Regions from separate parts of the Thioalkalivibrio sp. ALE17 genome, predicted to be linked through region 3. Evidence: predicted binding sites of a transcription regulator. Region 3 holds the regulator's gene; each other region holds the start of a gene.
The links. The regulator FliA, encoded in region 3, starts transcription of late flagellar genes. The targets are predictions, from matches to a motif close to GCTAAAGTTNNNNNNNNNNCNGCCGATA.
Positions count from the first base shown of each region.

Region 1: a site for FliA is predicted at 3,682-3,709, ahead of H609_RS0106575 (methyl-accepting chemotaxis protein). Genes of this name have one in related genera too.
Region 2: a site for FliA is predicted at 1,741-1,768, ahead of flgM (flagellar biosynthesis anti-sigma factor FlgM). Genes of this name have one in related genera too.
Region 4: a site for FliA is predicted at 1,868-1,895, ahead of H609_RS0100715 (methyl-accepting chemotaxis protein). Genes of this name have one in related genera too.

Region 1 covers NZ_AUDT01000007.1:100,153-108,148, reverse strand. The annotation lists gene H609_RS0106600 (transporter) at 1-444, shown strand, start outside; gene H609_RS0106595 (hypothetical protein) at 474-953, opposite strand; gene H609_RS0106590 (C39 family peptidase) at 1,034-1,750, opposite strand; gene H609_RS0106585 (hypothetical protein) at 1,747-2,100, opposite strand; gene H609_RS0106580 (hypothetical protein) at 2,250-3,221, opposite strand; gene H609_RS0106575 (methyl-accepting chemotaxis protein) at 3,838-5,364, shown strand; gene fdxA (ferredoxin FdxA) at 5,435-5,758, opposite strand; gene mutS (DNA mismatch repair protein MutS) at 6,212-7,996, opposite strand, start outside.
Region 2 covers NZ_AUDT01000013.1:50,033-58,028, forward strand. The annotation lists tRNA gene H609_RS0109335 (tRNA-Pro) at 1-16, shown strand, start outside; gene H609_RS0109340 (flagellar brake protein) at 89-805, opposite strand; gene H609_RS0109345 (flagella synthesis protein FlgN) at 889-1,374, opposite strand; gene flgM (flagellar biosynthesis anti-sigma factor FlgM) at 1,390-1,704, opposite strand; gene flgA (flagellar basal body P-ring formation chaperone FlgA) at 1,811-2,500, opposite strand; gene H609_RS0109360 (chemotaxis protein CheV) at 2,796-3,734, shown strand; gene H609_RS0109365 (protein-glutamate O-methyltransferase CheR) at 3,940-4,755, shown strand; gene flgB (flagellar basal body rod protein FlgB) at 4,974-5,381, shown strand; gene flgC (flagellar basal body rod protein FlgC) at 5,409-5,828, shown strand; gene H609_RS0109380 (flagellar hook assembly protein FlgD) at 5,840-6,514, shown strand; gene flgE (flagellar hook protein FlgE) at 6,552-7,799, shown strand; gene flgF (flagellar basal-body rod protein FlgF) at 7,832-7,996, shown strand, end outside.
Region 3 covers NZ_AUDT01000004.1:160,763-168,758, forward strand. The annotation lists gene fliR (flagellar biosynthetic protein FliR) at 1-322, shown strand, start outside; gene flhB (flagellar biosynthesis protein FlhB) at 324-1,475, shown strand; gene flhA (flagellar biosynthesis protein FlhA) at 1,475-3,577, shown strand; partial or broken gene flhF (flagellar biosynthesis protein FlhF) at 3,626-4,733, shown strand; gene H609_RS0105510 (MinD/ParA family protein) at 4,902-5,726, shown strand; gene H609_RS0105515 (RNA polymerase sigma factor FliA) at 5,723-6,490, shown strand; gene cheY (chemotaxis response regulator CheY) at 6,532-6,912, shown strand; gene H609_RS0105525 (protein phosphatase CheZ) at 7,008-7,784, shown strand; gene H609_RS0105530 (chemotaxis protein CheA) at 7,830-7,996, shown strand, end outside.
Region 4 covers NZ_AUDT01000001.1:151,053-159,048, forward strand. The annotation lists gene H609_RS0100710 (DUF255 domain-containing protein) at 1-603, shown strand, start outside; gene H609_RS0100715 (methyl-accepting chemotaxis protein) at 616-1,845, opposite strand; gene H609_RS0100720 (DEAD/DEAH box helicase) at 2,306-3,628, opposite strand; gene H609_RS0100725 (PAS domain-containing methyl-accepting chemotaxis protein) at 3,940-5,523, shown strand; gene H609_RS0100730 (EAL domain-containing protein) at 5,539-7,996, shown strand, end outside.

The DNA.
Region 1 (7,996 bases), on a different contig from region 3:
CGGCTCGGCGAGATCTTCCTGGAACAGCCCACCGGATCCGGCTTCTGGGCCGTGCAGCCCAGCGTGACCATGATCTACCCGACCGATCCCGCCGTACTGTTCGCGAACGTCAGCTATCTGTGGAATATCGAGCGGGATGTGGGTCCGGACTACGGCACGGTGGATCCGGGGGACGCCTTCGGCGCCAGCCTCGGCATGGCCATCAGCCTGAATGACCGTACCTCGATGAGCCTGGGTTATGACCACAGCGTGGTGTTTCGGACCCGCGTGGAGAACGATCCCGGGCTGGAGCCCGTGTTCGGTCGGCGCCAGGTGGGGACGCTGCTGTGGGGGGTGTCGCATCGCCTGACTGAACGCACCAGCCTGAACTTCTCGCTGGGGGTGGGGGTGACCGAGTCCGCGCCCGATGTGCAGATGACCGTGCGGGTGCCGATGCGTTTCTGAGATCGCTGCCGCGAACGACGGCGGCGGGGCTACCAGCCGCGACCGCCGTCGGTTAGCTGCTGCTCCAGGGCCCGGCCAAGGTCGCTGCGCGGCATCTGCAGGTTGCGCAGCTCCAGTTGCAGGATTGTCTGGTGCTGGATGGCCTGACCGTCCAGCTGGTTCTGGATGGTCGTGACCCAGCCCTGGCCGCTGGCCGTTTCCGAGACGAACGTCTGTGCCGGGAGGCCCGCCGTCGCGTTGAGAATCGTGATGCGACCGGCGGAGGGGTGGCTCGTCGCGGCGCCAAGGGTTCCCAGTGGATGCAGCGTGCTCTGGTGCAGGATCTCGCCATTCAGGGCCGTGATCTGTTCCAGGCCGATCGCGATCTGCAGCCCGTCGCGGCCGAAGAAGCCACCGCGCTGCTCGGCCAGCACCGCATCGGCGACCACCCGCGGGTCACCCGCGCCGGGAAGCGTTTCCAGTGCCTGGGCCGCGACGGGCAGGCCGACGGCGAGGATGCAAAGCGCCAGGCGGGCAAGCGTCGAACCGGTCCGCGGCCCTCGGGGGGGCGAGGCATCGCATCGCTGCGGGGATATGGGGGCCATGGACGTTACCATTCCCGGGCCCGTGGCAGATTCAGGGTGAAACTGGCCAGGTCGCGGCGCACCACGCCGTCCTCGACGGGTGCGCGGGTGATGGCGGCCCACGTCTGGGGGGCGTTGAAGTTCGCGCGGGCGCGCTCGACCTCTTCGCGGATGATGAACAGGATGTCGTTTACCCAGGCCGCCTCGAACTCGGGTCGGCGGTAGCTCTTCAATCCCAGGGCCGGGTCCCCGACCAGGACCTCGCCCTCGCGCAGGCCCTTGATGACCACAAAGTGCCGATAGCCGCGCGTCTCGATCATCGCGATGGCGGGCACGCCCAGCCCCTCCAGGTCGTCCAGGCCGATCCGGAAGCCGTCCGCCGCCAGGCCGGCCTCCGCCCCGAGGTAGTTCTTCATGTCCAGCAGCGAAAAGCCCTGGGCCCGGATCAGGTCCTGGTCACCGCGGCGGAACATGCCGTCAAAGGTGGTGGTTTCCACCGTGGGCCGGTCGTAGTGGTAACTGAGCAGGGTGGCCAGTGCGGCGGAGCCGCAGCTGAAGTCGTATTGCTGCGGGACCACCGAGCGAAAGCGCAGGGCCTTCATGCTCTCGACCGGGACGTTCATGCTGCCAATCATCCCGGGAACCTGCGCCCCGCCCGCCTGGGCCTGCAGCGCCTGGGGTGCCAGCAGGGCAAGCACCAGGATCCCCGGCGCAAGCAGAAGGTGGTGGTGCCGCATGTTCACGGGTGGATCGTGACGTTCACGATCATGGATTCCTGGATGGCCACGTTATGGCCGGTGTTCTGGATGACGGTGGAAAACCCGCGGGCATTGTCGAAGGCGCCCGGCGCGATCAGGTTGGTGCCGCTATGGCCGCCCATAACGACGTTGTCATGCAGGGCGATCTGGGAGTGGACCTGGCCCAGCTGGATGTTGCTGACCCCCTGGCGCGCCCGTTGCTGGTTGAGGGTGTCGGCATCCACCGACGTCAGGCCCTGAAGGTCCAGCGTGCCGGATGCGGCGAGGTTTGTTTGACTGTCGCGAGGGTCGGCCGCGCTGGCGGAACCGGCCGCCAGGAGCAGCGTGCCCAGCATCGCGGCGAACAAGGATCGGGTGAACAAGGATCGGGTGAACAAGGATCGGGTGAACAAGGATTGCGAATATCTCGGATGGAGGCGCATGACCGGATTCTCCAGTGCAGGGCCGTGACGCGACGGGTCTCGGACCCGCCGCGTGGCACGGACTAGTTGCCCAGATTGAGGTGTGCCTGCACCGATACCTGCTGTTGCGTCAGGCTGTTGGCCCCGCTGTTCTGCGAGACCTGGGTGATGCCGGCGGGGGCCACGAAGGAATCGGAACCGATCGAGTTGCGGGCGATGTTGCGCGCACCCTCGGCGATGTCCACATAGTTCCCGGTGACCGTGCCGGACAGCTCGTTCTGGCTCACCACCGCGTTGACCTGCAGCATGGTGTTGAAGCTGTCGGTGGCGGTGTTGTTGCCGGAATCCATGACCGCCAGGCTGTTGTCCGAGTTGTCGCTCTGATCGCGGGTCACGCTGGCAGTGGAGCCGTTGTTGGCCGCGGCACTGTTGTCGTCGGCATTGGCCGAGCTGTTGTCGGAGCTGTCGTTGCCCGAATCGGAGATGTTCAGGCTGTTATCGGAGCTGTCATTGCCCGAGTCGGCGATGTTCAGGCTGTTATCCGAGTTGTCATTGCCCGAGTCAGCGATGTTCAGGCTGTTATCCGAGCTGTCGTTACCCGAATCAGCGATGTTCAGGCTGTTGTCCGAGTTGTCGTTGCCCGAGTCGGCGATATTCAGGCTGTTGTCGGAACTGTCGTTGCCCGAGTCGGAGACCGTGGTGTTTCCGGAGTCCGCCACATTCGTGCTGTTGTCCGAACTGTCGTTGCCGGAGTCGGCGATGTTCAGACTGTTGTCGGAGCTGTCATTGCCCGAATCCGAGACCGTGGTGTTGCCGGAGTCGGCCACACTGGTGCTGTTGTCGGAACTGTCGGACAGATCGGAGTCATTGATCGCCACCGCCAGCGAGTTCTCGTTCGCGGATGCGCCGCCATTGTCGGCGGTCGAGGAGGCGGTAGCGGTTTGGTCGCCGACCTCGCCTTCCGCCGTGTTGGTCGGATTGGCCAGTGCCAGACCGGAACTCAGGCCGAAGGCAAGTGCGATCGCGGAAGCAATAAGCGTTTTTTTGAAGTCCATGATGAATCTCCTTGTGATAGCGGAACTGCATTTGTGGACGTCGTAATGACCCGGTGCCTGGCACTGGGCATTACGGTCCAATTTTCTGCAAGGCTTGGGCCAGATGGTCAGTTCTTTTTTATTTCAATGGCTTGGGATGCATTCACTGGCTACGCTCAGGGTCATCTGTACCGCTGATGGAACACCGGTTCACGTCGCTTGCGTTGACAAATTCCGTAAGCGACGGAAATACATGAGAAAAGCGGGTGAATCCGGACTGATCCGCCAGCGAGACATGGCCCCCGGATCTCCACGGGGAGGCTGGCTGGGTCTTGCACTTGTGCTCGGGCCGCGCGCTGTGCGGAGCCGATGCAGTGACTGCCGCGCTGACGCGCTACTCCGGTACGGCAGCTGCTGGCAAACCGCGCCGGGTCTTGCAGCGATGCCGCATGCCGGCAGGCGACTGCAGCGGGCCGTGCGCGCTCAAGTCTTCCGGCAGCGTGCCGTTATCGCAATATATGGAGGGCGTTATGTGCGTCCGGGCCCCGGGATCGGGAACCCGCGCCGGTGCCCGCCGCTCTATCCGTAATCTGGACCGAGGTGCATTCCGCGCTCGGCACTGCCTTGGGTTCACGACATGACGACCGACGCCTTCACCCTTGACCGTCTGCATCGCCAGGGCGATCGCATCATGGTCGCGGTCATGGGATTTCTCTTCATCCTGACACTGGGGCTTTCCGCCTGGCACGGCACCCTGACCGCCGCGCTCGCGTTCGGCCTGCCGGCGCTGGCCATCGCGGGGACGCTTTTGTGGGCATCACCCGGGAGCCTTCTTAACCGGCTGGTGAATGGCGGTTTCCTGATGGGCTTTGCGGCGCTGATGATCCATCAGGGGCAGGGCATGATCGAGATGCACTTCGCGATCTTCGTGCTGCTGGCCTTCCTGCTCTACTACCGCGACTGGCGTGTATTGGTACTTGCCGCGGCCGTGATCGCGGTCCATCACCTGTCGTTTCATTACCTGCAGGAGGCCGGGGTGGGGGTTTACGTCTTCCCGCCGCACGCGGGCCACGCACACGGGCTGGGGCTGGTGATGCTGCACGCGGCGTTCGTGGTGTTCCAGACCGGCTTGCTGGTGTACATGGCCCGGCTGCTGCATCGCGAGGGCCAAGAAGCCGAGGAACTGCATGCCATCACTGCTCAGCTCCAGGTCCGGGATGGTGTTGTGAACCTGAGCCTGGATGCGGCGCAGGGGCATAGCGCCATTGCCCGGCAACTGGGCGATTACCTCGGCGCGGTGCGGCGTGCGGTGCTGGAGACTCGTGCGACCGCCTCGGCCCTGGGGGAGATGTCGGCACGGTTGGGGACGACGGTCAACCGCAGCGAACAGGCGGCGCAAAGCCAACAGTCGAATACCGATCAGATCGCATCGGCGGTTACCGAGATGGAGGCCAGCGCGCGCGAGGTCTCGGGCCATGCCCGCGATGCCGCGGCGGCCACCGGCAGCGCGGATGAACAGGGGCGTAGTGTACGGGCGGAGCTGCAGGATACGGTTGCCATGATCGAGTCCCTGGCGCAGCAGGTGGAGACGTCCGGCGCCGGGGTGCGCGATCTCGTGGCCCAGGCGGAGACGGTGGGCGGTGTGCTCGAGGTTATTCAATCAGTCGCCGAAAAGACCAACCTCCTGGCCCTGAACGCCGCTATCGAGGCGGCACGGGCCGGCGAGCAGGGCCGTGGCTTTGCGGTGGTAGCCGACGAGGTGCGTAGGCTGGCCTCGCAGACCGGTGAGTCCACCGAGGAGATTCGGGGTATCGTCGAACGCCTGCAGGAAGGCGCCAGGCGCGCGGAGGTGGCGAGCCGCGAGGCCGGCGAGCAGGCGGCGGCCGGGGTGGATCGGGTACGTGAGGCCACGCATGCCCTGCAGGCTATTGCCGACGCCGTGAGCCATATCCGGCAGATGAACGACCAGATTGCCCTGGCCGCCGAGGAGCAGACCCGCGTGACGGGCGAAACCGCGGAGAATGTGGAGCACGTGTCGGAGGTCGCCCGAGCGGTGGCCGAGGATTCGGTCGCCAGCCGCGAGGTGGCGGACCAGCTCCAGCGTCTGAGCCAGGATCTGGGCGCGGGGATGGAGCGTTTCCGGATCGACGGCGAGCGCGCCTGAGCTCAGGCGGGCGTTTGCAAGCGGTTAAGACGGCCGCACGCGCGAGGGCCCGCAGCCGTCCGTTCCCGGATTAGCGTTCCAGGTACTGCAACTTGTTCTCGACGCCGTCCCATTCCTCGGCGTCTTCCGGCGGGTCCTTGCGCGCGGTGATCACCGGCCAGGTGCGCGAGAGCTCGGCATTCAGCTCGATGAAATGCATCTGGTCCTCTGGTACGTCGTCCTCTGGCAGTATGGCTTCGGCCGGACATTCCGGTTCGCACAGGGTGCAGTCGATGCACTCGTCCGGATCGATGGCCAGGAAGTTCGGGCCTTCGTGGAAGCAGTCGACGGGGCAGACCTCGACGCAGTCGGTGTACTTGCACTTGATGCAGTTATCGATAACGACGAACGTCATGGTGTTTCTCCCTTTTTGTTCAGTCTTGTGACCGGTCGTTTCCGCTGACCGCCCTGGCCGAGCGTGAACCGGCCGTGGCACCGACAGCCGGCAGGATTTCGCCGCATTGTAACGCCTCCCCCGCGGCTGTCGGGAATCCCGGGCGAACCCTGGCCACATTCGGGGGCTTCGCGCCAGCGGCGGACCGATTGCCGCGGCCCTTCCGGGACCTCGCAATGACAGGGAAACCATCTCGTCACCGCAAGGAGTGGTCACTCCTCAACCCCTCATCGCAGGGCGCAACCCTCCCCTTAATCCATCATTGCCAGGAGCGGCCATCCCCTTCTCCGTCATCGCGAGGAGCGAAGCGACGTGGCGATCTCTCGGTGGACCCCCGGCGCGGGGTCCCTCGGTGAATTCCGATGGTTCCGAAAGTGGTTGCCACGGCCCCTTCAGGACCGCACAACGAGCGCGTCAATCCGGGTTGCGCAGCGCGTCCTTCATGCGGTAGAGCGCGTCCAGGGCCTCGCGCGGGGACATCTCGTCCGGGTCCAGGGTGTCGAACAGGGCCTTCAGGGCGCGTTCTTCCGGGGCCGGCGCGGGGCGCGCCTCGGGCTCCGGCTCGGCGGCCGCTGGCCCGGGCGGCGCGGTGAACAGGCCGAGCTGGGGCGAGTCGGCGGCCGCGGCGCGGTCCTCCAGCTCGCGCAGGTGGGTGCGGGCGAGTTTCAGCACGTCGGCCGGTACCCCGGCCAGTTGCGCGACCTGCAACCCGTAGCTCTGGTTGGCCGGCCCCTCGCGGACCTGGTGCAGGAACACGATGCTGTGTTCGTGCTCCATGGCGTCGGTGTGCACGTTGGCCACGGCCGCTTCGCGTTCGGCCAGTGCGGTCAGCTCGAAGTAATGCGTGGCGAACAGGGTCAGCGCGCGGTTGTGGCGCGCCAGGCGTTCGGCGCAGGCCAGCGCGAGCGCCAGCCCGTCGAAGGTGCTGGTGCCGCGCCCGATCTCGTCCATCAGCACCAGGCTTTCGGGACCGGCGTTGTGCAGGATATTCGCGGCTTCGGTCATCTCCACCATGAAGGTGGAGCGCCCGGAGGTCAGGTCGTCGGAGGCCCCGATGCGGGTGAAGATGCGGTCCACCGGCCCGATCTGCGCCCGCGCGGCCGGCACGAAGCTGCCCATGCAGGCCAGCAGCACGATCAGGGCCGTCTGGCGCATGTAGGTGGACTTGCCGCCCATGTTGGGCCCGGTGATCACCAGCAGGCGGCGCTCTTCGGGGTCCAGTTCGGTGTCGTTGGCGACAAACGGCGCGTCCAGACCGGCCTCCACCACCGGGTGGCGCCCCTGCTCGATGCGGATGCCGGGATTCTCCACCAGTTCCGGGCAGTGCCAGTCCAGGCGCTGGGCGCGCTCGGCCAGGCAGGCGAGGGCGTCCAGTTCGGCGAGCGCGTCGGCGATGGCGCGCAGGCGCGGGGCGCGGCCCTGAAGCTCGGTGATCAGGCCGTCGAACAGGGCGCGCTCGCGGGCCATCGCCTGCTCGCGGGCGGAGAGGATCTCGTCCTCGAAGCGCTTGAGTTCCTCGGTGGTGTAGCGCTCGGCATTCTTCAGGGTCTGGCGGCGCATGAAGCGTCCGGGCAGCTCCGCCGAGCGCGTGCGCGAGACCTCGATGTAGTAACCGTGCACGCGGTTGTAGGCGACCTTCAGGGTGGGGATGCCGGTGGCCTCGCGCTCGCGTGCCTCGATCTCGCGCAGGAACGAGTCGGCGTCGTGCTCCAGTGCGCGCAGGCGGTCCAGCTCGGCATCGAAGCCCGGTCGGATCATGCCGCCGTCGGTGACGCGCAGCGGGGGCTCCTCGACCAGCGCGGCGGCCAGAGTGGTGCTCAGGTCGGCCTCCGGGGCCAGGGCCTGATGCAGGGCCTGCAGGGCGTCGCTGTTCCCGGCCACGGGCGTCAGGGCCTGGTGCAGCGGCGGCAGGCGTTCGAGGCTCGCGAGCAGGGCGGTCAGGTCGCGTGGGCGCGCGCTGCCGAGGACGATGCGCGACAGGATGCGTTCGACATCCGCACTACCGGCCAGGGCCTCGCGCAGCGGCGTGGTGGCGCCGGCCTCCAGCAGCGCGGTGATGGCGGTCTGGCGCTCGCGGATGACGGCGCGGTCACGCAGCGGCTGGTGCAGCCACTGCAGCAGCCGGCGCGAACCCATCGCCGAGCGGGTGGTGTCCAGCAGGGCCAGCAGCGATCCCTGGCGTTCGCCGCCGAGCGTCCG
Region 2 (7,996 bases), on a different contig from region 3:
CCTGCCGTCCCGACCAAACGGGAAGCATCAAAAAGGCCGCTTGTAGCGGCCTTTTTTGTGTCTGACGTCCGAGTTTGTCCGGGCGGGTCTATTCCATCGAGCGGCGACGCGCCTCGCGCTGGTAATGCAGCAAGGCGAGGTTGGTCTGGCGCTCCAGCCACTGGGTCATCCCGACAATCTCGAAGCCGGCGTATTCGTAGCCCTCCCGCGTACTGCGCCGCCGGTTGGCCAGGCGCAGGTCGCCCGATAGCCGCTCACTGACGTCGGGGAGCAGCAGATTGGTGAACGCTAGGGTAGTGCCGGTCTCCAGCGTGTCGAGCGTGGACGTGGCCAGCTCGATACACATGCCCTGGCCGGAAAGGTCGACGAGCTCGCCGATGGCCGGGTCCTTCCAGCCGGGCGCGCGCAGTTCGATCTGCGGGCGCTGGGCCATGGGGATGTGAACGCGGAAGGTTTCGCGGCGCTGGAGATGCTCCAGTGTTTCCGGGTAGGGGCAGGCGTACAGGGCGCCGCCCTTTTCCTGTTCGATCCGGGCCACGGTGGTGGAGAAGCGCACCGCCACGCCGCGCAGCGCCGCGAATACCCGAAGGGGCATGCCGGGGGTGACCTGCTGGTGCGCGCGCGGCGGATTCAGCTCATCCAGAAAGACTTCCTTCGCGGCGGCGTTCAGCCGGACCAGGGCCGAGGTGTACAGCGGGCCGTCGGCGTCGAGCCGGACGCTGACCAGGGTGAGCTTGTGGTCCAGGTCCTTGAGAATGCCGGCGATCCGGTCCGGCTTGTCGACCGTGTAGTCGGTTTCGTCCATGCGTTCGTGACGTTAGCTGGGTGTGAGGACGCAAGGTACTGGTCGAGCATCCGAAATGCCAGCATCGGTGCGAATAAGCTGCATCAGGCTTGTGTGATACGGCGTCCGCCACGGGTGTTGGGGCGGGTGCGCCCGTAGGGGTCGTAGGTCGCCGCCGGGCCGGCCTCTTCGCCGCGCAGGATCTGCATGGAGAGCTCCACGCGCTGGCGATCGCGATCGATCAGGCGTGCGTTGCCCTGGTTGAGGGTGTTGCAGCGCTCGATGGACTGGCGCAGGGCCTGCCAGTGATCGTTGAGGACGGCACCGTCGTCCATGCGCGAGAGCAGGCGGGCCATGCCCTCGGGCGTGAATGACTCGCTCGCGGCCTCGGCGATAGCGCGCTGCTGGCGGGTCTCGGTCTCGAGTTCCTGCAGCAGCCCCTGCTTGGTCGCCACGACTTCCTGCAGGGTCTCCGGGGTGCGCGCCTCGACCGCGCGGGTCTCCTGGATCAGGGCCTCTTCCAGTTGGTGGGCCAGCCGGATCGAGGTTTCCAGGGAGCGCAGCAGGCGATGGCGCGTGTCGGTGTTCATCGGTGAGGTCCGTGATTAGCGCAGCAGGCGCTCGAGGTCGATCATGCGGTCGGCCAGCTGTTCGTTGTCCACCGGGTAGTTGCCGCTGGCGATCGCCTCGCGCAGCTCGGCCACACGCGCCGCGTCGAACGGGGCGTTCTCGCCGGCGCTGGCGGCCGAACTCATCGCCTGGGCGGCGCCGGTCAGGGTGAGCGAATCGTTACCGGTGGTCACGGCGCTATCCGACCCTTGCGCCCGGTTGGGCGCGCCGCTGGAGTCCTCGCGGCCCTTGACCGTGGAGCTCTGGCCGTCGGGGCGCAGACTGTTCGTATTGAGGCCCTTGATATCCATTGTGCCGTCCTGTCGTTGTAACTGTGCTGCAAGTGTTTACGGCCGCGTGTGCTGAAACTGTAGCCCTGTGGCGGTGGTTTTTGTAACACCAATCACAGAGTCGGCATCAAAGTGTCACCCGGACGTGCCCGGAGGGCTGGATTTCGCCCTCGACCACGCGCCCGGACGAGGTGTTCCTGACCCGGATGCGGTCCCCGAGGGTGCCGTTTTCCAGGGCCTCGCCCTGCATGCGGATGGCGATCGAGCCGTTTTCGGCAAGGATCGTGACCCGCTGGCCGCGGCTGACGATCTCGCGCTGGGTGACGTGCTGTGTGCCGATGATCTGGCCCGGACGAATGCTGCGCCGGGTCTGCTGACCGATGAGGGCCGACTTGTCTTCATGATAACTGCCCGCGTGGCGTGACGTCTCGATGCGCTGGAAGCGCAGATCGCCGCTGGTCAGCGTGTGCTGGCGAGGGAGGTTGCGACTGGCCACCAGCACCTGAGCGTAACGTTCCACCGTGGCCGGGACATACAGCTGCCAGGTGACCGGGCCCGCACACTGAAGGTGGATCGCGGTATTGCCGTCGCGGCGGCCGCCGGGCGGGAAACGGGCGTTGAGTCCGTCATGGCAGTAGGCCAGCCGGAGCCGGTTGTCGAGCTGGCCGATCTCGATATTGATGTCGTCGCTATGTTCGGCGTCCAGCTCCTGCAACAGAAACTGTTCCGCGGCCGCGCGGATCTCCGCAACGGGGTGGATCTCGGCGTGGGCCGGCACGGAGAGCGCGAACCACGCCACGAGAGCCATGAGCCCCATGGGGATGCAGCGTGATGTACAGGTTGTATGTGGATGCATATGCCGGTCCTCGCCGCCCGAGGGAATACCCCGGGTCTGCCGCGTCCGTTCGCGGACCCGAAGCTATGCAGGTTTGATGCCAGTTGTCCGGGCGGTGCCCGACTCAAGGCCCGGCGTTCAATGCCGTTATCCCTGGGAAGCGGCGCCAGAAGGCGCATACAGGCGATTGCAAATGACAGCCCGGGGGTGCGCGGTGCACACTGAGCTCCCGGGAGCGGCTCGCGGCAGATGGGCGCGGGACAAGGAGAGCAGCACCATGAGTCAATTCATTGACGATGTGAACCAGCGAACGCAGCTGGTGGGTCAGAACCGGATGGAACTGCTGCTGTTCCACCTGGGTGGATCACAGACCTTCGGAATCAACGTGTTCAAGGTGCGCGAGGTGATCCCGTCGCCGCCGCTGCGCCAGATCCCGGGGTCGATGAGTGTGGTGCGCGGTGTGGCTACGCTGCGGGGCGGCACGGTGCCGATCATTGATCTGGCGCGCGCCATGGGCCTGCGCAGCGCGGCCGGTGCCAGCGACAGCGGCGACCAGAAGGTGGTGGTCACCGAGTTCAACCGTTCGGTTCAGGGGTTCTGGGTATCGGCCGTGGACCGGATCGTGAATGTGAACTGGCAGGATGTGAAGTCGCCCCCGCGCGGAACCGGGCGCGAATCCTTTCTGGTCGCGGTCACCGAGATCGACAACAAGCTGGTCGAGATCATCGACGTGGAACGGGTGCTTTCGATCGTCAATCCTCTGCCGACCGAGGTCTCCGAGTCCATCCGAGCGGACGCCACGCCAGCGGGGGGGCGCAAGGTCGTGATCGTTGACGACTCGGTCGTGGCGCGCAAGCAGATCGAGGGGGCGATTCGCGGTCTCGGGTTCGAATACGAGGTTTTCAAGGATGGTCAGGAGGCGCTCGACTTCCTGGAGCAGAAGGCCGGGGAGGGCCCGGTTCGCGACCAGATCGAGCTGGTGATCTCGGACATCGAGATGCCACGCATGGACGGCTATACGCTGACGGCGCGGATCCGGGACAATCCCGCCCTGAAAGATCTGAAGGTGCTGCTGCATTCCTCGTTGAGCGGCGAGTTCAATACCGACATGGTCAAGCGCGCCGGGGCCGATGCGTTTCTCTCGAAATTCAACCCCGACGAACTGGCCAACGCGGTGCTCGACCAGACCGGGCGCGAGGATCAACAGGTCGAATGACCGCCGGGGGGAACGGGGTTGCCGCCCGGCAAGGCCGGGGCGGCGTCACATGGCCGACAAGGGCCCAGTGTCGTGTCCCGCCTGCGACACCGTATACTGAAACCCGCTACCGGGGATTCCCCCTGCGTTTCGTGGCGCGGGCGCCGCTGTCAAGGACTCGTCATCAGGATGCTAATCACCATGGACTGTGCTCGGGGATGAACCGGTGATCGATTCCCGCGATTACGAGGAGTTTTCCCGCTTCCTGCAGGACTGCTGCGGCCTGGTGCTGGGTGACAGCCGTCAGTATCTGGTGTCGAGCCGACTGTCCCGGCTGCTCGACGAGTTCGACTTCAAGAGCGTGCCGGAGCTCCTGCACGCGATGCGGCAAGCCCCGAATCCGCGGCTGCGCACCCGTGTGATCGACGCGATGACGACCAACGAAACCTCGTGGTTTCGCGATGGCTTTCCGTTCGAGATCCTCCGGCATGTGTTGTTGCCGGAGCTGGCTGCGAAGGGAAGCAGCATCAAGGTCTGGTCTTCCGGCTGTTCCAGTGGCCAGGAGGCCTACAGCATCTCCATGGTCGTCTCCGAGTGGGAGGAATCCCGCCCCCCGCGCAAGGTGCCGGTATCCATCCTGGGGACGGACCTGTCGGAGAAGATCCTGGATGACGCCCGGCGGGCGGTCTACGACGGCCTGAGTATTGTGCGCGGGTTGAGCGAGAGCCGCCGCGCGCGCTTCTTCGAGACCGTGACGGACGGCCACAAGGTCGTTCCCGAGGTGCAGCGGCGCTGTCGTTTTCAGAAGCTCAACCTGATCGACAGCTACGCGGCACTGGGCAAGTTCGACCTGGTGTTCTGCCGCAACGTGCTGATCTATTTCTCCGGCGAGACCAAGCGACAGGTTCTTGACGGTATTGCCCGGCAGATGAATCCGGGCGGCTATCTGTTTCTTGGCGCTTCGGAGACGGCCGGCCCGTACACCAAGGCCTTCGAGACGGTTCGCACCGACTACGGCTCGGTCCTCCGGCTCAAATCCTGACGCCCCTCCGTCGCAGGGCCGCCAGGTCCGAAACGCCCGCGCAATGCGGCCGCGACTCGAATTGCCCCCTTCCCACGTTTCCCGCTAAGGGCGTCCCCAGCCGAGACGGATTCCCGTCGCTGGCATAGCGATTGCATCGGTCTCCTCGCAAAGGGCCGCAATGGCTGCGTCCCGGTTCTGGTAGCGAGGGTCCGCCACGGGCGGACAGGACGGAAACGATGAGTCTCTCTCTCGACAAGGCGATGGGCATCCTGCCGCAGGCGGTCAACGTGCGCGCCCAGCGCATGGAGCTGCTGGCCTCCAACATCGCCAATGCGGACACCCCGAACTACAAGGCGCGCGATATCGACTTTCGCGCGGTGCTCGAGTCCGCGGCTGGGAGCGGCAATCACTTGCCCATGGCGCGTAGCCAGGCGGCGCATATCGACCCCAATGCCGGGGCGATGAACGGGCAGGCCGAGGCGCTTTATCGCGTCCCTTCGCAGGCGTCCCTGGATGGCAACACGGTGGATCCGCAGATGGAACGTGCCGCCTTTGCCGAGAACGCGATCCAGTACCAGAGCAGTCTGGAATTCCTTAACCGCCGGGTCTCCGGCATCCGCGAAGCCCTGAGGGGCGACCGTTAACGCGGGCCTGATCGGGAGATCGATGTCGTGAGCAATATGTTCAGTCTGTTCAATACCTCGGCTTCGGCGCTGTCGGCGCAGTCGGTGCGCCTGAATACCGTGGCCTCGAATCTGGCCAACGCGAACACCGCCGCCACCAACCCGGACGAGGCGTATCGCGCCAAGCAGGTGCTGTTCCAGAGCGTGATGGATCAGGCCAACCCCGATGGTGCGGCGACGTCCGTGCGGGTGGCCGGCGTGACCGAGTCGCAGGCCGCGCCACAGGCCCACTACGAGCCACACCACCCGCAGGCGAACGAGGAGGGCTACATCTTCCGCCCGGCGATCAGCGTGGTCGAGGAGATGGCCAACATGATGTCCGCCTCGCGCAACTACGAAGCGAACGTCGAGGTGATGGAGACCTCGCGTCAGCTGCTCCAGCGCACATTGCAGATCGGCCAAGGCTAGAGGAGCCCGCCATGACACAGATTTCCCCCGAATTGCTGGATCGCCTCGGCCTGTCGCGCCCGGAGAAGAAGCCGGAAGGCGAGATGGACCGCCTCGGGCAGTCCGACTTCCTCAAGCTGATGACCACCCAGCTGGAGAACCAGGACCCGATGGAGCCGATGGATAACGGTGATTTCCTCGGCCAGATGGCGCAGTTCTCCACCGTGACCGGCATCGAGCAGCTGTCCAAGTCCTTCGAGAAGCTGGCGCAGTCCCTGGGGCAGAACCAGACGCTGCAGGCGGCTTCGCTGGTTGGCAAGGATGTACTGGTGCCCGTCGAGTTTGGCGAACTGGGGCCCGACGGGCGGGTGAACGGCGCGGTCGATCTGGAGCGCGCCACCGAAGAGCTGCAGATCGACGTGTACAGCCCGAATGGCGAGCGCATTCGCCGCATGAATATGGGCGCTGCCGGCAGCGGCCTGCAGGAGTTCACCTGGGACGGCATGCGCGACGACGGCACCTTCGCGCCACCGGGCGTCTACGAATTCAAGGCCACGGCCCGCTCCGGGACCCAGTCGGAGGCCGTGGATACCTTTCTGGATGCCCGCGTGGAAAGCGTCGCGGTGGGCAGTGACTCCGGGCTGGCACTGACCGTGCAGGGCCTGGGCGAGATCAGCTTTTCGGATGTACGGCGGATTGGCGGCTGACGCCCCGCAACAAGAACCCTGACGGAGGAAACACCCCATGCCCTTCAATATCGGATTGAGCGGACTCAACGCGGCCCAGGCCGATCTGCAGACCACCGGTAACAATGTGTCCAACTCGGGGACCACGGGGTTTAAACGTTCCCGTGCCGAGTTCGGCGATGTGTTCGCCCAGAGCTTCGGCGGGATCAGCCAGACAGCCATCGGCTCCGGCACACGACTGCAGGCGGTCACCCAGCAGTTCTCGCAGGGACGGACCGAGTTCACCGAGAACGGCCTGGACCTGGCGATCAACGGAGAGGGTTTCTTCGTCCTTAATGACCAGGGCAGCACGGTCTACACCCGGGCGGGCGAGTTCCAGGTCAACCGTGACGGCTTCCTGGTGAACAATCAGGGCCAGCAGCTGCAGGGATATCCGCCGCAGAACCCTAACAGCGCGGACCCGAGCTTCAACACGGGGCAGCTCGAGGATATTCGCCTGCAAACAGGCGATGCGTCCCCGCAGGCAACAAGCGAGGTCGAGGCCCTCGTGAATCTGCGTTCCGATGCTGAGGACCTTGACCCAGCGTTGTTTGATCCAGCGGATCCCGACACTTACAGCTTCTCCACGGCCCTGACAGCGTATGACTCGCTCGGTACGGCCCGAGATGCAAATGTGTTCTTCGTCAAGACCGGAGATCTGCAGTGGGAGGCCCACACTCGGATCAATGCCGGGGTCGATGCGGCTGGCGACCCAGTGGTCTTCGACGCAGGACCCTTCGATCTGACCTTCAACAATTCGGGGACACTGGACGATCCGACTGAATTCAACTTCACCACGCCTGATTTCCCGAACGGTGCGGCGGGTCTGGACGTCGATATCGACTTTGCCGGAACCACCCAGTATGGCGGTGATTATTCGGTCAACGACCTTAACCAGGATGGTTTTGCCTCAGGGCGGCTGACTGGTGTGGACATCGATGACAGCGGGGTGGTGTTCGCGCGCTTTACCAATGGCCAGTCCACGGTGTTGGGCCAGGTGGCGATGGCCAACTTCACCAACCCGCAGGGGCTGGAGCAGCTCGGGAACAACAACTGGGCGGAGACCTTTGCCGCGGGTGAGCCGGTCTTTGCCGCGCCCGGGACCGGCAACCTCGGCACCATTCAGGCCGGGGCGCTGGAGGCCTCGAACGTGGATATCGCCCAGGAGCTGGTGAACCTGATCACCGCGCAGCGCAACTTCCAGGCGAATGCGCAGACGATCTCCACGGCCGACCAGGTCACCCAGACGATCATCAATATCCGCTAAGTATCGGATAAGTCGGTAAAGAGGGCTTGAGCATGGATCGATTTCTGTACATCGCGATGTCCGGTGCGAAGGAGACGATGCACGCACAGGCCATCAACAATCACAACCTCGCCAACGCCAACACCGACGGCTTCCGCCAGGCCCTGGCCACCGCGGATACGGTGCCGGTACGCGGCCCGGGCTATGCCTCGCGGGAC
Region 3 (7,996 bases):
GACCAGCTTCGAGACCATGCCCATCGCCCCGACCGGCCTGAACGCGGAGGCCTTCTACGCGCTGGTCGCGTTCGGATCGACGATGTTTGTGGGCGCGGTGCTGGTGGCGCTTCCGGCGGTCGCCTCGCTGCTGCTGGTGAATATCTCCATGGGCGTGATCACCCGCGCCTCGCCGCAGCTCAACATCTTCGCGGTGGGCTTCCCGATGATGATCCTGATCGGCTTTGTGCTGCTCATGTTCACTTTTCCGGGGCTGCCGGAACGCTTCGGGGAGCTGATGCTCGAGGCCTTCCACCTGATGCAGACCCGGATGGGGTTCTGACATGGCCGAGAACGAGAACGGGCAGGAAAAAACCGAAGAGCCCACTCCGAAACGCCTGCGCGAGGCGAAGGAGAAGGGTCAGGTCCCGCGCTCGCGCGAACTCAGCACCTTCCTGGTGCTGATGACCGCGGGGGCGTTCATGTTGATGTACGGCCCGAACATGGGCGCGCAACTCGCTGAACAGATGACCAGTCGTTTCGATTTCGATCCCGAAATGGCGTACGACTCGTCGCTGCTGCTGCCTTACCTCGCCGAGGAGATCTTCCGCACCCTGCGCACGTTGTTTCCGCTGTTCGGGGTCTTGATCGTTGCGGCGGTGATGGCGCCGATCGTGATCGGGGGCGCGAACTTCTCCTGGAAGGCGGCGGCCCCGAAGGCCTCCAAGCTGAATCCCGGAAAGGGGCTCAAGCGCATCTTCTCCTGGCAGGGGCTGATGGAGTTCGGCAAGACCTTCGCCAAGTTCGTGCTGATCTCCAGCGTCGCGGTCGCGGTGCTCGCCACCTTTTCCGATCGCCTGCTGATGCTGGGCTACGAGCCGATCCATCAGGGTATCGCGCATACCGCCCAGCTGGTGCTGGGGACCTTTATCGCGGTATCGGCCGCGCTGATCGTGGTGGCGGCCATCGATGCGCCGTTCCAGATGTGGAACCACCAGAAGCAGCTGCGCATGACCCGCCAGGAGGTCAAGGATGAATACAAGGAGACCGACGGCAAGCCGGAGGTCAAGCAGAAGGTCCGCCAGCTGCAGCAGGAGATGGCGCAGCGGCGGATGATGGAGGAGGTCCCGAAGGCCGACGTGATCATCACCAACCCGACCCATTACGCCGTGGCCATCGTCTACGAGGCCTCGCGCATGGCGGCGCCCAAGGTCGTGGCCAAGGGCGCCGACGAGGTCGCGGCCTCGATCCGTGCGGTCGCCGAGGAACACGCGATCGTCCGCGTCGAGGCGCCGCGCGTCGCCCGCGCGATCTATTTCACCACGGACTTGAACCAGGAGATCCCCAACGGCCTGTTCGTCGCCGTCGCACGCATCCTGGCCTACGTCTACCAGCTCAAGCGGGCCGACGCCGACGCGCAGATGCCGGATGACCTGCCAGTGCCGGAGGATTATCTCGATCCCGACAAGCAGCGCGGCAAGCGGAGGGATCGCTGATGGCCTTCTTCGACCGCCTCGGGAACGTCGGCAAGTGGGGGCTGGGCGCGCCGATCCTGCTGATCGCCATGCTGTCGATGATGGTGCTGCCGCTGCCGCCGCTGGCGCTGGACGTGCTGTTCACCTTCAATATCGCGCTGTCGCTGGTGGTGATCATGGTTGCGGTGTATACGCCGCGGCCGCTGGAATTCGCCGTGTTCCCGACCGTGTTGCTGGTCGCCACGCTGCTGCGCCTGGCGCTGAACATCGCGTCTACGCGGGTGATCCTGCTGGAAGGCCACACCGGGACCGACGCGGCGGGCAAGGTGATCCAGGCCTTCGGCGACTTCGTGGTGGGCGGCAACTACACCGTCGGCCTGGTGGTGTTCGCCATCCTGATCATCATCAACTTCGTGGTGGTGACCAAGGGCGCGGGGCGAGTCTCCGAGGTCAGCGCCCGCTTCACCCTGGATTCCATGCCCGGCAAGCAGATGGCGATCGACGCCGACCTGAACGCCGGCATCCTGACCCAGGAAGAGGCACGCAAGCGCCGCGAGGAGATCGCCAGCGAGGCGGACTTCTATGGCTCCATGGACGGGGCCTCCAAGTTTGTTCGCGGTGACGCGATCGCCGGCATCCTGATCCTGTTCGTGAACATCATCGGCGGCCTGACCATCGGGGCCGTCCAGCACGGCATGACGATCGGCGATGCCGCGACCAACTACGTGCTGCTGACCATCGGCGATGGTCTGGTTGCGCAGATCCCGTCGCTGGTGCTGTCCTCCGCGACCGCGATCATCGTGACCCGCGTGACCAGCAGCCAGGACATGGGGCAGCAGGTCTTCGGCCAGATGTTCTCCAACCCGCGCGTGCTGTACGTGGCCGGGGGTGTGATCGCCGCACTGGGGATCGTGCCGGGCATGCCCAATGCCGTGTTCCTGGGCCTGGCCGCGCTGATCTTCGGCGGGGCATACCTGCTCAAGCGCCAGGCCCGCGAGGCCGAGGTGGAGGTGGAGCGCATCCCGCAGGAGGACGAGGGCGGGGCCCGGTCCGAGGATCGCGACCTGACCTGGGAAGACGTGCCGCCGGTGGATCTGGTGTCGCTGGAGGTGGGCTATCGCCTGATCCCGCTGGTGGATCGCACCCAGGACGGCCAGCTGATGGGCCGGATCAAGGGCGTGCGGCGCAAGCTCTCGCAGGAGCTGGGATTCCTGCTGCAGCCGGTGCATATCCGCGACAACCTCGAACTGAGCCCGAATGCCTACCGCATCAGCCTGCTGGGCGTGACCGTGGCCGAGGCCGAGGTCTTCCCCGAGCGCGAACTGGCGATCAATCCGGGCGAGGTGTTCGGGACGGTGCCGGGCACGCCGACCAAGGACCCGACGTTCAATCTGGATGCGCTGTGGATCGACCCGGCGGACCGCGACCAGGCCCAGGGTGCCGGCTATACCGTGGTCGACTGCGCCACGGTGATCGCGACCCATCTGTCACAGGTGTTCCGCGAGAACGCGCATCGCCTGATCGGCCACGAGGAGGCGCAGCACCTGCTCGACCAGCTGGCGCGCCATTCGCCGAAGCTGGTGGAAAACCTGGTGCCCAAGACGCTGTCCCTGTCCATCGTGCTGAAGGTGCTGCAGAACCTGCTGGCCGAGCAGGTCTCGATCCGCGACCTGCGCACGATCGCCGAAACCCTGGCAGACGAGGGGGTCAAGAGTCAGGATCCCGGCACTTTGACCGCGGCGGTGCGGGTGGCCCTGGCGCGCTCGATCGTGCAGGACCTGGTGGGGCCGGAGGACGAGCTCCCCCTGATCGCGCTGGATCCGTCGTTGGAACAGCTCTTGCATAAGTCCCTGCAGGGGAGCTCGGGCGGCACGGTTGGACTGGAGCCCGGGCTGGCGGAGCGGCTGCAGCGCTCGGTGGCCGATGCGGCCCGCCGCCAGGAGACGGCCGGACAGCCGGCGGTCCTGGTGGTGGCACCGGAGATCCGCTCCTGGATCGCCGGGTGGCTGCGCGGCGCGGTCCGCAGTCTGACCGTGCTGGCGTTCACCGAGATTCCGGACAATCGCCGGATCCGGGTGGTTGCCACCGTCGGCCAGGAAGAGTCGCAGAAGCAGTCCGCCTGAACGACACGATGAAGGGTTCCGCCGCGCGAGCGGCGCAGGAGAAAAAGCATGAACGTCAGACGATATCGGGCCCGGGACATGCGTGACGCGATGCGCCAGGTGCGGGAGCAGCAGGGCGAGGACGCGGTCATCCTGTCCAGTCGCCGGGTCGACGGCTGGCTGGAGGTGGTCGCGGCGCTGGAGGACGGCGCCGCGTCGGAGCCGGTAGCCGCGCAGGACGCGCCCGCGACGAGCCGCGAAGCGAGCACAACCGCCCGACCGGCCCGCGAGCGCGGCGCCGGTCAGGCCGCGGCGTCGTGGCCGGCCGACCCGGAGCTGACCGCCATGCGGCAGGAGCTGCGCGACCTGCGCAGCCTGATGACGCGCCAGTATGCGGAGAGCGAAGAGGCGCGCTGGGCGGCCCGCCACCCGCTGGCGGCGGAATGCAAGGCGCGCCTGATCGACCGCGGGTTCAGCGAGGCCCTGGCGCGCAGCCTGGCCGGAAGCATTCTCGATGACAGCTCGCCGGAACAGGCCTGGGAACGCCTGCGGGCGCGGTTGTCGGGCGCGATTGCCACCCACCGGCCGGACATCCTGGACGAGGGCGGCCTGCTGGCGCTGGTCGGGCCCACCGGCGTTGGCAAGACCACCACGCTGGCCCGCATCGCGCTGCGCCAGATCCGCCGCATGGGCCCGGATTCGGTTACGCTGGTCACCCTGGACAGCCAGCGCATCGGGGCCACGCGCCAGTTGCAGGCCTTCGCCCAGATGGCGGGGATCTCGGTGCGGGTGCTGCAGAACGCGAGAGAGTTGCGCGAACTGGCGCGCCGCGTGGAGGATGGGCACCTGATCCTGGTGGATACGGCGGGACAGGCCCCGCGTGCAGTGGAGGACGAATCCCTGTTCGCGCACCTGCCGCCGGACATCCGGGCCGAGAGCTGGCTGGTGGTGTCGGCGACGACCCAGGGGAGCGCGTTGCGGCGGGTGCTGGAGGCATTTCGCAAGGCGGAGCCCTCGGCGCTGGTGCTGACCAAGCTGGACGAGGCCGAGGAGCTGGGCGAGGTCCTGTCCGTACTGCTCGATCAGCACCTGGGGCTGGGGTTCGTCAGCGATGGCCAGCGTATTGCCGAGGACTTTCACCGGGTCGATACCGGGTATCTGACCCGACTGGCCCTGGAGGATGCCGCCGATGAACCCGGGGCAGCGGCCAATGCCCGCGAGACCTGGGCGGCCGAGCGCCTGGCGGAGATGGAACCGCCGCGACGCGCGCGCGCCCAGGCACGTCCGGCACGGGCGGCGGAGCCCGCCACGCTGGAACTGATTCAACCGGTCGGGAAGGGGCGCTATGCCACGCACTAACAAGCCGTTGAAGGTCATCGCGGTTGCCTCGGGCAAGGGCGGGGTGGGCAAGACCAACGTATCGGTGAACCTGTCGGTGGGCCTGGCCCGGCTCGGGCGCGAGGTCATGCTGTTCGACGCCGATCTGGGCCTGGCCAACGTGGACCTGCTGTTGGGGATGCGTCCCGAGCGCACGCTGCACGACCTGGTGACCGGGGACGTGGACAGCCTGGAGGACGTGCTCGTCCAGGGGCCGGACGGGGTGAAGGTGGTGCCGTCGGCTTCCGGGATCGCGGCGATGGCCAACCTGACGCCGGCCGAGCATGCCGGTTTGATCCATGCCTTCAGCGCCTATCGCAAACCCCTGGATGTGCTGATCGTGGACACCGCGGCCGGCCTGCAGGAATCCGTGACGTCGTTCTGCCGCGCGGTCCAGGAGACCCTGGTGGTGGTCTGCGACGAGCCCGCCTCGATTACCGACGCCTATGCCCTGATCAAGGTCCTGCACCGCGATCATGGCCTGCGTCGCTTCCGCATGGTGACGAACATGGTCGACGGCCGCGAAGGCGCCGAGCGACTGATGCAGAAGCTCAATACCGTCTGCGGCAACTACCTGCCGGAGGTGGTGCTCGACCTGGCCGGCTATATTCCGATGGACGATCACCTGCGAAAGGCGGTGCAGAAACGCGCGCCAGTGGTACAGCAGTACCCCGGGAGCCCGGCGGGGAAGGCCTTTGCCGAACTGGCACGGACCGTGGACCGCTGGCCGGTGGGGGGCGGTGACCACGGTGGCGTCGGGTTTTTCGTGGAACGGATGCTGCAGAGCGCATGATGACGACGCGTAATCGACTTTCCGGCTATCAGGCGACCTCCGCGGCCAGCGGCGGACACGAACAGCTGATTGCCGATCACGTCGAGCTGGTCCACCGCATCGCCCATCACCTGATGGCGCGGCTCCCCGCCTCGGTGCAGGTGGATGATCTGATTCAGGCGGGCATGATCGGGCTGCTCGAGGCGGCGCGCCAGTTCGAGGGCGGCCAGGGCGCGACCTTTGCCACCTACGCCGGCATCCGCATCCGTGGCGCGATGATCGACGAGCTGCGCCGCAGTGACTGGACACCGCGTTCGGTGCACCGCAACAGTCGGCGTATTGCCGCGGCGATCCAGACCGTCGAGGCGCGCGAGGGGCGGGCGGCGCGTGGCAGCGAGGTCGCCGCCGAGCTGGACGTGCCGATCGACCAGTACTACGAGATGCTGCAGGATCACGCCGGGGCCCACCTGTTCGCTTTGGACGACCTCGGCGGGGGTGACGACGGGGCTGATCGCGTGATCGAAGGGCAGGAGGTGTCGCCGGCCCGCACCCTCGAGGCCGGTGAGTTCCGTCAGGAACTGGCCGAAGCCCTCGGCGACCTCCCCGAACGCGAGCGGCTGGTGCTGTCGCTCTACTACATCGAAGAGCTCAACCTGCGCGAGATCGGTGCCGTGCTGGGCGTGACCGAGTCGCGCGTCAGCCAGATCCGAAGTCAGGCCACCATTCGACTGCGTGCCCGCCTGGGTTCGTGGCTCGAAGACGGTACGGCTTTGCAGTTATTCTAAAACCCACCCTACGAATCCCGGAGTGACGTGTGGACAAGGGAATGAAGATTCTCATCGTGGACGACTTTTCCACGATGCGGCGCATTATCAAGAACCTGTTGCGTGATCTTGGCTTCAACAATACCCAGGAAGCCGACGACGGCAGCACCGCGCTGCCGATGCTGCAGAACGGCGATTTCGACTTTCTGATCACCGACTGGAACATGCCCAACATGCCGGGGATCGACTTGCTGAAGGCCGTGCGCGCCGACCCGAACCTCAAGTCCATGCCGGTGCTGATGGTGACGGCGGAGGCCAAGCGCGACCAGATCGTCGAGGCGGCCGAGGCGGGCGTGAACGGCTACGTGGTCAAGCCGTTCACCGCCGAGACGCTGAAGGAAAAGATCGACAAGATCTTCGAACGCATTGAAGCACAGGGATAATCATGCGCCTGTGACCGATATGCCCGGCGCCCGTGGCACCGACCGCCGCGGGCGTTGTCCGAAACCTTCCGCGCCGTACCCGCAAGAGGCTTCTCATGACTGAACAGGAACACCCACCACGCGATGATCAGCTGGAGCTTGCGCGACAGCTGGTCAAGACGCTGGAGGCGGGCGACGACACGGGCGCCCGGGCGCTGGTGCAGGATCTGGCGCGCCCCTATGACCGCGAACTCTTCGACGAGCTGGGCAAGCTGACCCGCGATCTTCACGAGGCCCTGCAAAGCTTCCGCGGCGATTCGCGTCTGGTCGAACTGACCCAGGCGGAGATCCCGGACGCAAAGGAACGCCTGAATTACGTGGTCACGATGACCGAACAGGCGGCCCACGACACCATGAATGCCATTGAGTCGAGCCTGCCGATCGCGGAGTCGTTCAGCCAGCAGGCGGCCGACCTGACGGCGAAGTGGACGCGCTTTCGTAACCGCCAGCTCTCGGTGGAGGAGTTCCGGGACTTTGCCCGCGAGCTCGACACGTTCTTCGCGCAGGCGGGGGACGACACCGAGGAGCTGCGCCGGCTGCTCTCCGAGGTGCTGATGGCCCAGAGTTATCAGGACATTACCGGCCAGGTGATTCGCCGCGTGATCCAGCTGGTGACCGACCTGGAAGAGAACCTGGTGTCCCTGATCCGGCTCTCCAGCGGGCGCATGGAGCAGGTCGAGGCGGCCGAGGCGTCGCTTGAACAGCGCGAGGAGGATCGCGAGGCGGACCGCAAGGGTCACGGTCCCAGCGTGCCCAAGACTCAAGATTCCGCCGCGGATGTCGTTCAAGGACAGGACGAGGTGGACGATCTGCTATCGAGCCTGGGCTTCTAGGCAGTGCCCCTCATGCGAATGGCGCCACGCGACCGGAGAGACTGAATGGCCATCGACCCCAATGACGAAATCCTTCAGGACTTCCTGATCGAGGCCGGGGAACTGCTGGAGGGGCTCAACGAGCAACTCATCGACCTGGAACAGAATCCCGATGACCGGGATCTGCTGAATGCGGTCTTTCGTAGCTTCCATACCATCAAGGGTGGAGCCGG
Region 4 (7,996 bases), on a different contig from region 3:
CGCGACTACTATCAGCTGGACCCGGAGACCCGCACGCAGACCGATCCACCCCGGGTCGACCGCAACACCTATGCCGACACCTCGGGCCAGGCCATCGCGGCGCTCGCCAACCTGGCGCGGGTACTGGAAGACCGCGACACCCTTGAGTGGGCCCGCGAGGCGCTGGAGGCGCTCGACCGCTATCTGCTCACCCGCAGCGGCTACCTGCACGGCATCACCGCCGGCGGACGGCCGGCGATGGAGGGCTACCTGCCCTCACAGATCTGGCCGGAGATCGCCCGCCAGGAACTGGCGCGCGCCGTGGAGGCACTGGATGGCGAACGTCCGGACTTGCCCGACCCGGTCGCCGCGCTGGATCGACTGGAGCCCTTCTTCGACGCGGAGCTGGGCACGCATGCCGAGCGGATCGGGACGGACCTGGAGCCCTGGTCGGAGACGCGCACCCAGGCCGCGCTCGCCTGGTGGCTGTATCGCCTGCCCGACGACGCGATCGAGGCGTCCCATATTGACCGCGACACCGTGCGTGACCGCCTGCGCATCGAGCCCGGCGCGGATCCCGACGACGTCGCCCTGGGCTTCGACGCCCTGCGCCGGGGCTTCTGACGCCAGGCCGGATCAGCCCTGCTGACGAAAGCCCGCAACCTCGTTCTGTAGCTGCTGCGCCAGCCCTTCCAGGGCCTCTACCGCCTGCTGCATCTCGTTGGCCCCGTCGGCGTTGCGCACCGCGATGTCATTGATGTGGTGGATGTTGCGGTTGATTTCCTCCGCCACCTGGCTTTGCTCCTCGGTCGCGCTGGCCACCTGGCGGGTCATGTCGTCGATGGTGGTCACCGAGTCGTGGATGTACTCCAGGGTCTCGCCCGCCTCGCCGGCCTTCTCCACCGAGGTCTCGGCGTGCTGCTGGCTCACCTCCATCGCCTGTACCGCGCGGGTCGCTCCGCCCTGCAGGCGCTGGATGATCTCGCGGATCTCCCCGGTCGAGTCGTTGGTTCGCTGAGCCAGATGACGCACCTCGTCGGCCACCACCGCGAAGCCGCGTCCCGCCTCGCCGGCGCGGGCGGCCTCGATCGCCGCATTGAGCGCCAGCAGGTTGGTCTTCTCGGCGATCTCCTCGATCACCTGCAGGATGGTGCCGATGTTGTCGCTGTCACCCTTCAGCTCACTGATCACGTGGCTCGCCTGGCGGATCTCGCCGGCCAGGGTGTTGATCGCGCCCTGCGTGGCCTGCACCACGGTGCGTCCGCCTTCCGCCGCCCGGGTCGCCTGACCGGCACTCTCGGCCGTGCTCTGGGTGTTGTTGGCCACCTCCTGCACGGTGGCGGACATCTGATTCATCGCGGTGACCACCTGCTCCACGTCGCCGCGCTGCTCGTGGGTCGCCCGGGTCAGTTCGTTGCTGCGACCCTCCAGTTGCCGCGCGGAGGCGGCGATACCGTCGGCCGCATCCGCGACCTGCCGGATCAGCCCGGAGAGCCGGCCCATCACCGTGTTGAAGGCTGCACCGGTGCGGCCGATCTCGTCGTCCGTAGTCACCTCCACGCGGTGCCCGAGATCCGCGCGCCCCTCGCCGATCGCCTCCAGCCCCTCGGCCAGGCGCTCCAGGGGCCGCGTCAGCACATTGGCATAGAACCAGCCAATCCCCAGCGCCACCACAAACGCGACCACCCACAGCGCCCACAGCAACCACCACAGCTGCGTCACCAGGGCCTCATCCACCCCCGCGGCAAGATCGCCCTTCATGGTGTGGAACGTCACCCCGCCCATGATCGACAGCGGCACCGTACTCACCACGATCACCAGAATAATCAGCTTCAGCCGCAGCCCACCCAGATTCCCAATCTTCATCGACACCCTCCTTTGGCTTCGTTAACGACCACCCGCGCCCGGCCTTGAGCCCGCCAGAGTATCGCCCGGCCCATCCCCCGCCGCCCTGATCCAGCTCAACTCCAACGCCTCGCCGCAACTCGAAAACCGTATTCACCACGAAGCACACGAAGGCACGAAGAAGGGCAAGGGCAAAAGCATTTCACAGGAAGACGCGAAATTTGGAAGTGTTTATGGGCCCTCGGCAATCACAACACGCTGTGATTAGCCTTGTACTGGGGCCAATCACCTGGCGCACAACACCAGTCCCTTCCTGTCTTCCAGCCTTCCTGTTATCGCTTTTCGCCCTTGACCTGGCCCTTCTTCGTGCCTTCGTGTGCTTCGTGGTGAATAAAGCCCTCCCCGCCAGACCCGGAACGAAAAAACCCGCGGCCCCGGACATCGGGACCGCGGGTTCGCGGTACTGCGCTGGCGCGTCGGACTAGCGGCTGCGCGCCGCCCGGTTGCCGTTGGAGGACGGGCGGCCGTTGCCGCCGCGACCGCCGCCGGGCTTGCCACCGCGGGCGTTGCGCGGGGCGCCATTGCGTGCCCCGCCGCCCGGCTTGCCGCCACGACCGCCGCGGCGGTTATTGCCATTGCCGTCATTGGCAGCCGGCTTCGGCGCGGCAAAGCCTTCGGTCTCGATGCGGTCGATCGGGCGCTGGATCAGGCGCTCAATGCCCTTCAGCAGCTTGATCTCCTCGCCATCCACCAGCGACAGCGCGGCACCGGCGGAGCCCGCACGGCCGGTACGACCGATGCGATGCACGTAATCCTCCGGCACGTTCGGCAGCTCGAAGTTGACCACCTGCGGCAGTTGATCGATGTCGAGTCCGCGTGCGGCGATATCGGTCGCCACCAGCACCGGCACCTGGCCGGACTTGAACTGCTTGAGCGCCTTGGTGCGCGCCGCCTGGCTCTTGTTGCCGTGGATCGCCTCCGAGCGCACGCCGTCTTTCGACAGCTTCTCGGCCAGGCGGTTGGCGCCGTGCTTGGTGCGGGTAAACACCAGCACCTGCTCCCAGTTGTTGGTGCGGATCAGGTGGCTCAGCAGTTCGCGCTTCTGGCTGGTCTCGACCAGGTGCACACTCTGCTGCACGCTCTCGGCGGCCGTGTTGCGCGGGGCGATGTCGATCTCCGCCGGGCTGGACAGCAGGCCGTTGGCCAGCTTGCGGATCTCGTCGGAGAAGGTCGCCGAGAACATCAGGTTCTGGCGCTTGCCCGGCATCAGCGCAATCAGCTTCTTGATGTCGCGGATAAAGCCCATGTCCAGCATGCGATCGGCCTCGTCGAGGACCAGGATCTCCACACCGGACAGGTCGATGGTCTTCTGGTTGGCGTGATCCAGCAGACGCCCCGGGGTCGCCACCACGATGTCCATGCGGTCGCGCAGGGCCTTGATCTGCGGGTTCATGTTCACGCCGCCGAAGATTGTCATCGAGCGCAGCTTCAGGTTGCGCCCGTAGGTCTTCACGGAATCGTGCACCTGGGCGGCCAGCTCGCGGGTCGGGGTCAGCACCAGGCAGCGCGGGCGGCCGTTGCCGGGCTTGGGCGCATCACTGGTGGAAAGGCGCTGCAGGATCGGCAGGGTAAAGCCGGCGGTCTTGCCGGTGCCGGTCTGGGCCGCGGCCAGCAGGTCGCCGCCCTTCAGGACTTCCGGGATGGCCCGGGCCTGGATCGGGGTCGGGTGCTGGTAGCCGGCGGAATCCAGCGCGCGCAAAAGGGTATCGGCCAACCCGAGGTCGGCAAAGGTCGTATCAGTCATGGAATGCTCCAACGCTACCCGCCACTCGTTCAACAAGAGCACCCATCGGGGGAAACGAAATCAGGGGGATCACTGCGAACCGGAATGGCTCTGGATCAGATGAACGGACGCTGACGGGCGGGGCGTTCGATAGACGCACTATACGCCTTTCGTCAATGAAAAGACACTCCACCCATTACCGTATGGATATATATTTGTTTTGTGGGGGAATATCGGCTAGCTTCCATCCAACAAGAATAACCGGCGCCCACGCAGCGCCGGCTGGGCCGACGCGACACCTATAACAACGATTCGGCCATCAGGGGAACAACATGAAACGCAACCTGCCCGTCACCGGGAACGAGGTGGATTATCCGGAGAGCGCCAACATCCTTTCCACCACCAACCTCAAGGGGGCCATCACCTACGTCAATCCGGATTTCATCGACATCAGCGGGTTCGAACCGGACGAACTGCTCGACAAAAACCACAACGTGGTCCGCCATCCCGATATGCCGCCGGCGGCGTTCGAGGACCTGTGGAACACCATCCAGGGCGGCCGCTCCTGGATGGGCCTGGTCAAGAACCGCTGCAAGAATGGCGATCACTACTGGGTCAACGCCTATGTGACGCCCGTAACGGAAGACGGGCAAACCGTCGAGTATCAGTCCGTTCGCACCAAGCCGCGGCGCGAACAGGTAGCCAAGGCTGAATCCGTCTACGCGGAACTCCTCCAGGGTCGCAGGCCCCTGGCCCTGCGCCTGCCCCCCATCGGCATCAAGGTCAGGACCGTAGCGGCCCTCGCCGGCGGCGTGATGGCAGGGCTGATCGCCAGCAGCGTATTGACCGGCCTGCCCTGGTCGAGCGCCCTGATCTTCGCGCTGACCGCGCTAGTGGTGGGCGGCGCCCTGGTATGGATCAGCCTGTCGCCCCTGTGCCGCGCGGTCGCCCACGCCCGCCGCATCGCCAACAACCCGGTCAGCCAGTACATCTATACCGGGCGCACCGACGAGGCCGGCGAGATCGCCTTCGCCCTGCAAATGCTCGAAGCGGAGGCGGGATCCGTCGTCGGGCGCATGGGCGATGCCGCCAACCGCCTGAGTGGCACGGCCGACGCGCTCGTGTCCGCAGTAGGCGACAGCCGCCAGGCCTGCAACCACCAGCAGAACGAGACCGAACAGGTCGCGGGCGCCACCCAGCAGATGGTGAACAGCGTGCAGGAGGTCGCACAGAGCGCACAGCACGCCGCCGACGCGGCGGACCGGACCGACCAGGAGGCCCGCTCGGGAAGCCAGGTAGTGCGCGACAGTTCACGGGCAATCGAGGAGCTGGGACAGCGCATTCGCCAGGGCTCGGGCGTCATGACGGAACTGGACCAGCACAGCCAGGACATCAGCGGCGTACTGGATGTGATCCGCGGGATTGCCGAACAAACCAACCTGCTCGCCCTCAATGCGGCGATCGAGGCGGCCCGCGCCGGCGAACAGGGCCGCGGCTTCGCGGTCGTGGCCGACGAAGTGCGCACCCTGGCCAGTCGAACCCAGGACTCCACCGCCGAGATCCAGCAGATGATCGAGCGGCTTCAGGACCGCGCACGCGCCGCGGTGGCCACGATGGAACAAAGCCGCGATCAGGCGGAAACCAGCGTAGAGCAGGCCCAGCAGGCCGCCGCGGCACTCGAGAACATCACCTCCGGCGTCAGCCAGATCCACGACATGAGCACCCGTATCGCGGCCGCCGTCGAACAACAAGGCGCGGCCGGGGAAGAGATTCGGCGCGGGGTCGACTCCATCCGTGGCGCGGCCGACACTACCGCCAACCGGGCCGACCAGAGCGATGCCGCCGCCCGCGAGGTCGCGCAACTCGCAACCGGCCTGCAGGGCCTCGCCCGGCAGTTCTGGGCGCGCCACCGCTGAACGCGACCGATCACCATGAACACCCACGCCGAAAAGCTCATGCGCCAGCACACCGTCCCGGCCTCCGGCCTGCTGCTGGCCCTGCTGCTGGTGCCCGTGGTGATCTGGATGCTCGGCATCGATCTCCCGCGGATTGTGCCGGGCCAGCATCTGACGGCGTTCCACACGGGGGCGGAGCTGTTCGCGGTCGTCGTCGCCGTGCTGGTGTTCGCGGTCGGGTATCACGTGATCGACCGGCGGCGGGTGGCGGCCTCCCTGCTGCTCGCCTGTGCCTTCCTGGCGGTCGCGCTCTTCGACTTCCTGCACCTGATGACCTACCCGGCGATGCCGGACTTCATCACCCCCAACTCGACGCAGCAGACGCTGTTCTTCTGGCTCGCCGCGCGGCTGGTCGGGGGCGCGGCCCTGCTGGCCTATGTGGCCTTGCCGATGGTCGCGCGCAGCGATGGTCCGCCGCGCGGGGTCTATCTGGCCGGAAGCCTGCTGCTGGTCGCGGTCCTCGCATGGGTCGGCCTGTGGCATGCCGATATCCTGCCGCCCCTGTTCGACCCGGTCAGCGGCCTCACGCCGTTCAAGCTGGGCCTGGAGGCCATCGTGATCGCCCTGCATCTGGCGACGCTGGCCATCCTGGCCCTGCGCCGCGATCTGCTGCAGCGCCCGGGCATGCCCCTGGTCGCCGCGGCGCTGGTCATCAGCATGGGCAGCGGCATGTTCTTCATGTTCTACGAGGATCTGACCGATACGCCGTTCGTGCTGGGGCATTTGTACAAGCTCGCGGCCTACCTGCTGATCTACCAGGGGCTGTTTCTGGAAAGCGTGCGCTCGCCCCTGGAGCGTCTGCACCAGGCCCACCGCGACATCGAGATGCGCGAGCGGCGCTACCAGCAACTGGTGGAGACGGCCCCCGACGGCGTCCTGGTTACCGATACGGAGGGCCGCATCGTGATGGCCAACCGAAACATCGAGCGCCTGTTCGGCTACCCCCGCCAGCAACTGATCGGCCAGCCGGTGGAGCGCCTGGTCCCCGATCGCCTGCGCGAGCGCCACCGGACCCATCGCCAGACCCAGGCCCACACCATCAACCGCCGCACCATGGGGCAGGTACCCCATCTGCGCGGCCAGCGTATCGACGGCACCGAGTTCCCGGTGGACATCAGCCTCAACGCCTTCGACGACACCGAAGGCCGGCGGATTACCGCCTTCATCCGCGACATCACCGACCGCCAGCGGCGCGAGGCGCGCATCCAGCATCAGGCCACCCATGACAGTCTGACCGAACTCCCCAACCGCTGGCTACTGCACGACCGCCTGACGCAGGGCATCGCCCAGGCCGAGCACAACGACCACCCGATCGCGGTAATGCTGCTGGATCTCGACAACTTCAAGATGGTCAACGACACCTTTGGCCATGACGAGGGCGACCAGCTGCTGAAGGCCGTGGCCGCCCGACTCCAGGGCGCCCTGGACCAGGAAGCCACCATCGGCCGCTTTGGCGGGGACGAGTTCATGATCCTGCTGACCCACGTGGCGGACGAACAGGCGATCGCCCGGGTCGCCCAGCGCATCCTGGGTATCTTCGACACACCCTTCCAGACCGAACACGCGCGCAACCTCGTCTCCAGCGGCAGCCTCGGGATCGCCATGTTCCCGCGCGACGCCCAGGACGATCGCAGCCTGGTGCGCTATGCCGACATGGCCATGTACGAGGCCAAGCACTCCGGCCGCAACACCTGGGCCTTCTTTTCGCAGCACCTGGATGCCCAGGTGCACGAGGAACAGCGCCTGCAACAGCGCCTGCAACAGGCGCTGGAGAATGCCGACCTCGAGCTGCACTACCAGCCACTGCTGGAGGTCGCGTCGAACCGCGTGATCGGCGTCGAGGCCCTGGCGCGCTGGACCGATGCCGAGCTCGGGCCGGTGGCACCGGCCCGCTTTGTCGCCAGCGCGGAGGCCAACGGCCTGATCCTGCCCCTGGGCGACTGGGTGATCCGCGGGGCCTGTGAACAACTCGCCCAATGGTCACGGTCCGGCGTCGGACTCCGCGTCGCCATCAATATCTCCGCGATGCAGTTCCGCCAGCACGACCTGGTGGAACGCCTGCGTGCGGCCCTCGAGGCGACCGGCGCCCCGCCCGAGCGACTCGAGATCGAGGTAACCGAGACCGTAGCCATGGCGGATGTGGCCCTGACCCACGATCAGCTCCGCGGCCTGAAGGCTCTGGGCATCCGGGTGGCCCTGGACGATTTCGGAACCGGCTATTCCTCGCTCGCCTATCTGAAGTCCCTGCCGATCGACAAGCTCAAGATCGACCGCTCCTTCATCGCCGACATCGGCGAGGACCCGGAATCGGAGATGATCCTGCGCTCCATTGTGCACCTCGGCCACAGCCTCGGCCTGACGCTCGTCGCCGAAGGCGTAGAAACGGACGCACAGCGAACCTTCCTGCGGGAAATCGGCTGTGACCTGTACCAGG